Regions from separate parts of the Shewanella sp. KX20019 genome, predicted to be linked through region 1. Evidence: riboswitches for the same ligand, from Rfam matches in the RefSeq annotation. Region 1 holds a riboswitch; the other holds the start of a gene.
What was found. Region 1 has a riboswitch for thiamine pyrophosphate ahead of JK628_RS09970 (TonB-dependent receptor). Riboswitches for the same ligand answer to the same signal wherever they lie in the genome.
Positions count from the first base shown of each region.

Region 1 (4,436 bases):
TCTTATCATGAACTGCAATGAAGATGCAGGCCAAGAGGTGTTTCATATTCATATGCATTTAGTGGGAGGCCATGCTTTAGGGCCTATGTTGAGTAAAGCACGATGAATAAAACTGCCGATGTTTTCCCACTGACGGAAATGGCAAGTCGATTTGTTGCGCAACTTACTCAATGCCAAAGGTTAAAGTTAAAGGTGCTCGAGGGCTGTGCTAAACACGTCCTCATTGAACTGCCTTACGATACTCAACTTGTTGGTTATCCAGACACTGGTGTTATTCACGGTGGTGTCATAACGACATTAATGGATACAGCCAGTGGCTGCGCAGTGGTATGTTCTATTTTTGATAAGTATCAAGCTTTAGAGATCTCACCAACGCTTGATTTGCGTGTTGATTATATGAAACCTGCTGAACCCTTTAAGCCTGTTTATGGTTTTGCGCAGTGCTATAAGTTGTCATCAAGCGTAGCGTTTACTCGCGCTATTGCCTACCAAGATTCAATAGACGATCCCATTGCACACGCGGTTGGCTCTTTTATGCGAATTAGTCCGGAGATGGTGGGTGAAGAGTTTAGACAAGCATTGATGGGGGAGCCGCGCCATGACTAACCCTAATCCTTTAGAGTGTGATGCTGCAAAACTAGATGTAAAAAGTATTGTTCGAAAAGCAACGGAACTTAATGATTTTGGTCACTTACTCGAACATGTTCCTTACGCCAAGTTTATTGGTATGGGGGTCGAACGTTTTGGTGACGAACTGGTGTTTAAATTACCAGCAAAAGATGACAATATCGGTAACCCTGTGCTGCCGGCGCTACACGGTGGTGTCATCGCAGGCTTTATGGAAATGTCAGCCATTGTGCAGTTAATGGTGTTTATGCAAGCGACTAAAGTTCCGAAAATCGTAGATTTTTCAATTGATTACCTCAGAGCTGGCTACCATAAAGACAGCTTTGCTGAATGTAAGATAACCCGTCAAGGTCGACGAGTGGCAAATGTGAGCATTAATTGCTGGCAGACTAATCGAAAACACTTGATTGCCACGGCCAGAGCTCATTTCTTAATCGACTAATTTGGATTATCCTTGTAACAACACCGAATGATTTTATTCTAGGGAACAAAATGAAGAAATTGATTTTAGGTTTATTTACGGCGCTTATTTTAGCGGCTTGTGCACCACACACCGCCGGCCTAATGGCGGGATCCAAAGGTGAAGTACGTATTGATAATAATAGCTTTGCAAAAGAGGTCGAGGTTCAAAGTGTAATGGCACGCCCTGAAGGTGGGTTTTTACAGGGCACAGGCACGATTATCAGTAAGGTGTCGACTGACTTGCGCTTACAGTATAAATTTACTTGGTTTGATACCAGTGGCATGACTATTGATGATGAAGGCGTTAGCTGGAAGTCAGTCAAATTGCACGGTAAGCAGCAACTGCAAGTCTCCGCCGTAGCGCCTAATGTCAATGCAACGCGTTTTGAGCTATATGTAAGAAAAGCTTTCTCGAATTAAGCAGTAGAGGCTGAGATTCAGTATTTGTTATTAAAACGTCAGCAATGTTGGCGTTTTTTTATGCGTAACGTTCAGTAATAGCAAGAAGTGTGTCATCGCTTTGTAAAACTCATGTATAATCGGCCGCGCCAAGGGGTGTTAAAGTCTATAAACCGAAAGTTGGATTTTTTAGACTTTAACTGAGATGTTGAAAAACGAACCCTTTGAACCTGATCCGGCTTATACCGGCGTAGGAATGGGCCACAATTCATTTCCCGATCGCTTCTTTATGTTGCCGGATCTCAAAATTATAATTTGAGGTCCTATGTTAAATCTAAAAGTTTATTCTCCTGTTGCGGTTGCCGTCATGGCAGCGCTAGTGTCATCACCAACCTTTGCTAATACAGAATCTGAGACGCCTGTTGATGAGATGGAAGTCATGGTTGTGACGTCTGATTTTCGTGGTACATCGTTAGAAAAGATGCCATCGAGTGTCACAGTCATTGATCAACAGCAAATAGAGGATCAAGGTGCGCAGCACTTTGAAGATCTCTTAAACTCAATTGCAAACTTCAACTGGTCTGGCGGTAGCTCAAGACCTAAATACTTTCAAATTCGTGGTGTTGGCGAGCAAGAGGAGTATCAAGGCGCACCTAACTCCTCTGTCGGTTTTATTGTTGATGATATTGATTTATCAGGTTTAGGCATGGCTTCCAGCATGTACGATCTACAACAAGTTGAAGTATTACGCGGACCACAAGGCACCCGCTACGGTGCTAATGCATTAGCGGGCCTTATCTATCTTAAGAGTAACGATCCAACCGATGTGTTTGAACATGGCGCCGAGGTGTCCTTAGGTGATGATAACCTGCAGACCTTCAGCGGCTTTAGCTCCGGTCCACTGACCGATTCTGGAAACTTGCTTTATCGTGTGTCACTGCAGCAACATCAACAAGACGGCTATCGAGATAATCTCTATCTTGGCGAGAGCGACACCAATAACCGTGACGAATTTACCGGCCGCGCAAAACTGCGTTGGTACGCTACAGAAGAGCTAGAGATAGATCTGACCTTCTTATTTGCAGACTACGATAATGGTTATGATGCTTGGACATTAGATAATAACGGCTTCGATACGTTAACTGACGCCCCAGGTGTTGATAAGCAAACCACCAACGGTACCGCATTGAAGTTTACCTATACTGGTGCTGAAAACGTTGAACTAACCTCATTAACCTCGCTTGCAAATTCAAATACTCGTCATAATTATGATGGCGACTGGGCAAACCCTGACTACTGGGAAAGTCGAGATTGCGACGGCAGCCCATGTGAATATGAGTATAACTGGGACAAGAAAGGCGATAGGCAAACCATAACCCAAGAGTTTAGATTAGCTTCAACAGAATCTGGCCGTATCTTTGCCGACAGCACTGATTGGCTTGTCGGTGTGTATGCGATGGACTTACAAGAAGACAATGAGACCGTCGATACATATAACCAGCTTACTGCAGAATACGAAGCGCAAAACTATGCACTCTTTGGCCAACTGGACTCTGATTTAGGCGCTAACTATGCTTTATCGGTTGGTCTACGTGTTGAGCGCCGTGATAGCGAATACAGTGATTCCGCTGGCGATGAGTTTGAGCCTAGTGAAACTATGTGGGGCGGCCATATTGCGTTAAGCAAAGCGCTTAGCGAAAACCACGAGTCGTATATCCGTGTCGCCAGAGGCTATAAAGCGGGTGGCTTTAATATGTCACTGCCAGTAGAGCTTGCCGATAAAAAAGAGTACGACACCGAAATCCTTTATAACTATGAAGTGGGCTTAAAGTCGGTTTGGTTTGATGGCCAAGCAAGCACTAATCTGTCGGTATTCTTTATGGATAGACAAGATCAACAAGTTGCTGCGTCACAACAATCTACAGTGCCTGGCGAAGAGGGTAACTTCATTCTGTTTACCGAAAACGCGGGTAGCTCTCAAAACTACGGTGCAGAGCTAGACGGTAACTGGTATGCCACTGACAATCTCAAGCTTTACACCAGTCTAGGTTGGTTAGAAACCGAATACGGTGATTACCAGTATGAAGATAAATATGGGGGGATTGTCGATCTTTCTGGTCGCGAACTAGCCCATTCACCGAACTTTACCTTTAGTGTTGGTGCCACTTACCGTAGCGATTCTGGCTGGTTTGCAAACGTGAACGCCAGCGGCAAGAGTGACTTCTATTACTCTGACAGTAACGAATCTAAATCTGATGCTTACCAGATTTTTAATGCCAAGATTGGATACGAAGCTGAAATGTGGTCTGCATACCTGTGGGGGCGCAACCTGTTTGATGAACAATACGGCGTTCGAGGTTTCTATTTCGGCAATGAGCCTGATTTAGGCTGGGCAGATAAGCAGTATGTACGTTATGGTGATCCACGCCAATTAGGACTTACCTTAAACGTTAAGTTTATGTAAATCCTAGTTAAAAAAAGCTTATTAATTTTAATATTGTTATCAGCAATAAATGCTTGAGGTTAGAAAATGAAGTTAACTGCAGAAATTAGTTGCTACCCACTACAAGACAACTATTTAGATCCTATTAGATGGTTTATAGGTCGAGTTGATAGTTATGACAATATCCAGCGGGTGACTAACGCCATGGCAACACAGGTGTGCGGTGAATATGCTGAGGTGATGGCAATGCTGGCAACTGAGATGGAAGCGGCGCACGAGAAGTGGGGCAAGGCGGTATTTGTTGTTAAGTTTATCGGCGGTGAACTCGACTTAAGCCACAGTGAGTAAGCGACTCACTGTCTATAGTTAAAGTCACTGCGGATATCTACCGCTGTAATGACAAGTAGCCACGGAGTTGTATATCCCCATCCTACCTGAAGATGCAGGGATCAGTGGGATGGGTATAGATACTTTGTGGCTATTTGCTTTTAACTTCAGATGATTA
Region 1 covers NZ_CP068437.1:2,271,743-2,276,178, forward strand. Annotated here, with positions in the region: gene hinT (purine nucleoside phosphoramidase) at 1-106, shown strand, start outside; gene JK628_RS09955 (PaaI family thioesterase) at 103-606, shown strand; gene JK628_RS09960 (PaaI family thioesterase) at 599-1,069, shown strand; gene JK628_RS09965 (YcfL family protein) at 1,120-1,509, shown strand; TPP riboswitch at 1,631-1,762, shown strand; gene JK628_RS09970 (TonB-dependent receptor) at 1,814-3,952, shown strand; gene JK628_RS09975 (hypothetical protein) at 4,019-4,279, shown strand.

Region 2 (4,436 bases), 600 kb from region 1:
TGGATAAATAAAAAGGCGCATCAGCGTCTTTTAAAAATCCCTTTTTTAATAAAAATGCTCAGTGCTATATCACGGTTAAGTAAACGCATAAAAAGTGACTTATGGCTCCACCGAGTACAAATAGGTGCCAGATTGCATGGTTATAGGGAATACGTTTAGCAATGTAAAAGATGACGCCTAAACTGTAAAATAATCCGCCTATAATCAAAAGGTTGAATCCAAGAGGTGACATTCCTGCAATGAGTTCTTTCATTACGGTGACACAGAGCCAACCCATCGCTAAATATAGGGCTAAACTGAAGACTTTAAAGCGATTAATGAACAGAGTTTTAAAAAGGACCCCTCCAATTGCCAATGACCAAATGGCAATGAGTACAATATTAGCGTTTCCATTGCCAATTTCACCTTCTAAGCTAATGAGCATCAAGGGGGTGTAGGTTCCCGCAATCAACAGGTAGATTGCGCAGTGGTCTGCTACTTTTAATTTATGCTTCAAGACTTTATCTGTTGCGCTATGGTATAGGGTAGAGCAAAGGAACAACAAAATAATGCTGAGGCAATAGACCACAACGCCAGCCATTTGAACAAAGGTTAACTGCTCATAGCCCTTTACAATACACATAACCAAGCCAATCGCACCAGCCAAAACACCTAGCCCATGGCTCAAGCTGTTCGCCAGCTCTTCTTTAACGCTATAGCCTGCTCTTGCTGCTACGGGGGACTCTTGGGGTAAGGCTGATTGTTGAATAGACATAGAGCGTCAACGACTTCTGGTTAGACCACGATTAACCGCAGTGTATCAGCTTTAATGATAAAAGCTATACTTTTAGCGTACACGTGTTCGCTTAAAACGGTTATGACAATAGCACGCTTTTATCCTGAGCTATTAGTGATACAAAGCCATCAGCAACGGCAGATGTTGAACTTTTGTAATAAAGTGTTCTCTAATGGTATCAGTCGTTATTTTTTAATGGCATATTTACACTGTAGAAAAGTTTGATTTAAAGGAGCACATTGAAGAAATTTTGCGTGCTTTACTGCTAATTTGGTACGGTTTTGCACGTTATTTTTTAGCGTTAACATGGTCTTCTAATTGTATTAGTTGGCCCATTATGGACTATAGAGTTATTCATTGGAATGAAACAAGAGAGCAGATCTGCAGTACCTGTTTTTAGCGCTGTTGCAGTTGGTGAGAAAGAACTCATTGAGCCTAACTTCTCAACAAGCCTGGAGCCTGCCAATGAGCCTGTAGCCAAGATTAACTCTGATAAAAGTGCAATATCTTCAGGTCATTGGCGGACAGCCTATTCACTGCTCTTGGTTGTTTTATTGCATATCGTGCTTATCGGTATCATTAATCAATTTTGGGTTAGGCAAGCGTTAAAGGTTACAACTGTTACCCCAATTAAAATTCAATCATACCTGTATGTTCAACCTATACCGTTAGAAGAGACGGTTATGGAAAACACGGAAGCCCCAAAAAGTAATGACGCATCACAGAATCACTCGACAGGAGATAATAGAGCATCAACTGAGCAAAACAAACCTGTAGACACAGAAGTCGTTACAGCGCCAAGGGCTGAAGTTAATAAGACACTTAAGTCAGAGCTTTCAACAAATGATGCATTGGAAACTGCAGATCTTAGAGTGGATGACAGCACGCCTGTTGAGGCGCAGGAAACTGTTGTGAGCAAGCGTAGCGTACTCGTTAATAAAAGCAATAATGCCATGGCATTTGCCCAGTCCTATCTACAGCGTAAAAATGATGCTGCACTCGATGCTCTTATTGTTGATAAAGCCAACGAATATACAGGTTCTCGCTCATTAAGTGAGATGGATGGTGATATGGTCGAGTTGATATTTCCAGAGGTGGACGAGTACAGTAAAATTCCTACGACTGACCACCGTCTTGACCCAAATCGTATCGTACGCCAAGGTGATACCTGTTTTCGGATTGTTAAGACACCAACGCAAATTAATCCCTATGCGGAGAATATCGGTTACCCCTTTAATTGTGGTGGCGATAAAGTTAAAAAAGCGATTAATGATGCAATCTCAGCTCGATTGGAAAAGAGAATGAGCATTCGACAAAAATAATTATTTAAATGATTTATTTTCATTAGAGCCTCTATTTCAGCTCGCTATCACTAATTATCTTTATTAATATCAAATGTTTATTAGGTGATTTAAACGTTGACCAGTAGTGGGGGACGTTATTAATTTACACTTGTGTCTTGGTCAGGGATAGGCTTATACTGCTCGCTCATCTTGTCGGAGTGCCATATGGCTGAGACCGTTTATTCGGGATCCGTTGAACCTGATCAGGCTAGAACCTGCGAAGGAAACAAGCGAAATAACTGCGTTATATAAGTTGTATTAAAACAGCAAGCAGTCATATTTCGGTGGTTAAGTGCATCTGAAATTTGCGTTATTACGCGGTTTCATTTTGGGCTTTCAACTTTAAATTTCTCAACTCTCCTGACAAGCAACTTCATTTTTTATCATAGTGAGTTTGCTAATGTCGAAACGCCGCGAAACCCGAGCTCAGGCTCAACAGTTCATCGATAACCTAAAACCGTTACAGCACCCAAATTCCGAGAAGGTCTATCTTCAGGGCAGTCGTGCAGATCTTAAAGTGGGTATGCGCCAAATTCACCAAGCAGATACTTTGCTCAGTGGTGATGAGAACAACCCTGTGTATGAGGCTAACCCGCCGCTCAGAGTATACGACTGTGCTGGAGCATATTCAGATCCCGACGCCAGTATTGATGTACACAAAGGCTTAGATAAATTCCGTCTTAACTGGATCTCTGAGCGTGATGATACAGAGCAGTTATCCGCTGTGAGCTCTGGTTTTACCCAGCAACGCTTGGCCGATGATGGATTAGACCATTTACGTTTTGAATCCTTATTGCCTCCCCGCCGTGCAAAATCGGGTAAACGTGTGACTCAATTGCACTATGCGCGTCAGGGTATTATCACCCCTGAAATGGAATACATCGCTATTCGCGAGAATATGGCGATGGCAGACGTTACCGACCCTATTTTGACCCAAAAAGATAAGGGTGAGAGTTTTGGTGCCTCAATCAGTGAGCCCATCACTGCGGAGTTTGTTCGCAGTGAAATAGCTCGAGGTCGTGCCATTATTCCTCTCAATATCAATCACCCTGAAGCTGAACCGATGATCATTGGTCGTAACTTTCTAGTAAAAGTTAACGCTAATATTGGTAATTCAGCAGTGACTTCTTCTATTGAAGAGGAGGTTGAAAAGCTAGTTTGGTCTACGCGTTGGGGCGCTGATACGGTAATGGACCTGTCTACTGGTCGCTATATTCACGAAACTCGTGAGTGGATCATCCGTAACTCTCCAGTGCCTATTGGCACAGTGCCTATCTACCAGGCACTTGAAAAAGTGAACGGTATTGCTGAAGATCTCAACTGGGAAACATTCCGCGATACCTTGATTGAGCAAGCGGAACAGGGCGTTGATTACTTCACTATTCACGCCGGCGTGTTACTGCGTTACGTGCCAATGACCGCCAAACGCCTAACGGGCATCGTTTCCCGCGGTGGTTCAATTATGGCTAAATGGTGTTTGTCACACCATACCGAGAACTTTCTCTATGAACACTTCAGAGATATCTGCGAGATCTGTGCTGCTTATGACGTATCCTTGTCATTAGGCGATGGCATGCGTCCAGGCTCGATTGCTGATGCTAATGATGAAGCGCAGTTTGCAGAGCTTGAGACTTTAGGCGAGCTGGTTAAAATTGCCTGGCAATATGATGTTCAAACTATCATTGAAGGCCCTGGCCATATTCCAATGAACCTCATTAAAGAGAACATGGACAAGCAGTTAGATGTTTGTGATGAGGCACCATTTTATACTCTCGGTCCACAAACAACTGACATTGCACCGGGCTATGATCATTTTACCTCTGGGATCGGCGCGGCAATGATTGCCTGGTATGGTTGTGCGATGTTGTGTTATGTCACCCCCAAAGAGCACCTAGGTTTACCTAATAAAGATGACGTTAAACAAGGGTTAATAGCTTATAAAATCGCGGCGCATGCAGGTGATGTGGCTAAAGGTCATCCAAGTGCCCAAATTCGAGATAATGCATTGTCAAAAGCACGTTTCGAGTTCCGATGGGAAGATCAATACAACTTAGGCTTAGATCCTGAAACTGCCCGCGCTTATCACGATGAATCACTGCCGCAAGAGTCGGCCAAAGTGGCTCACTTTTGCTCTATGTGTGGTCCAAAATTCTGCTCTATGAAAATCAGCCAAGAGGTTCGCGATTACGCTGCAGCGCAAGAGAAGCTGGCGTTAGCGATTGAAGTCGAACCTAAAGGAGTTGAAGTTAAATCTTCAGCTGAATATCAAGCTTATAGCAGTCAAGCTGCAACGACTGGGCTGTCGGACAAAGATATCA
Region 2 covers NZ_CP068437.1:2,869,141-2,873,576, reverse strand. Annotated here, with positions in the region: gene JK628_RS12595 (tRNA-uridine aminocarboxypropyltransferase) at 1-11, shown strand, start outside; gene trhA (PAQR family membrane homeostasis protein TrhA) at 65-754, opposite strand; gene JK628_RS12585 (hypothetical protein) at 1,138-2,097, shown strand; TPP riboswitch at 2,263-2,361, shown strand; gene thiC (phosphomethylpyrimidine synthase ThiC) at 2,519-4,436, shown strand, end outside.
Region 2: it holds a riboswitch for thiamine pyrophosphate, as region 1 does, so the genes downstream of both, thiC (phosphomethylpyrimidine synthase ThiC) here and JK628_RS09970 (TonB-dependent receptor) in region 1, are expected to answer to the same signal.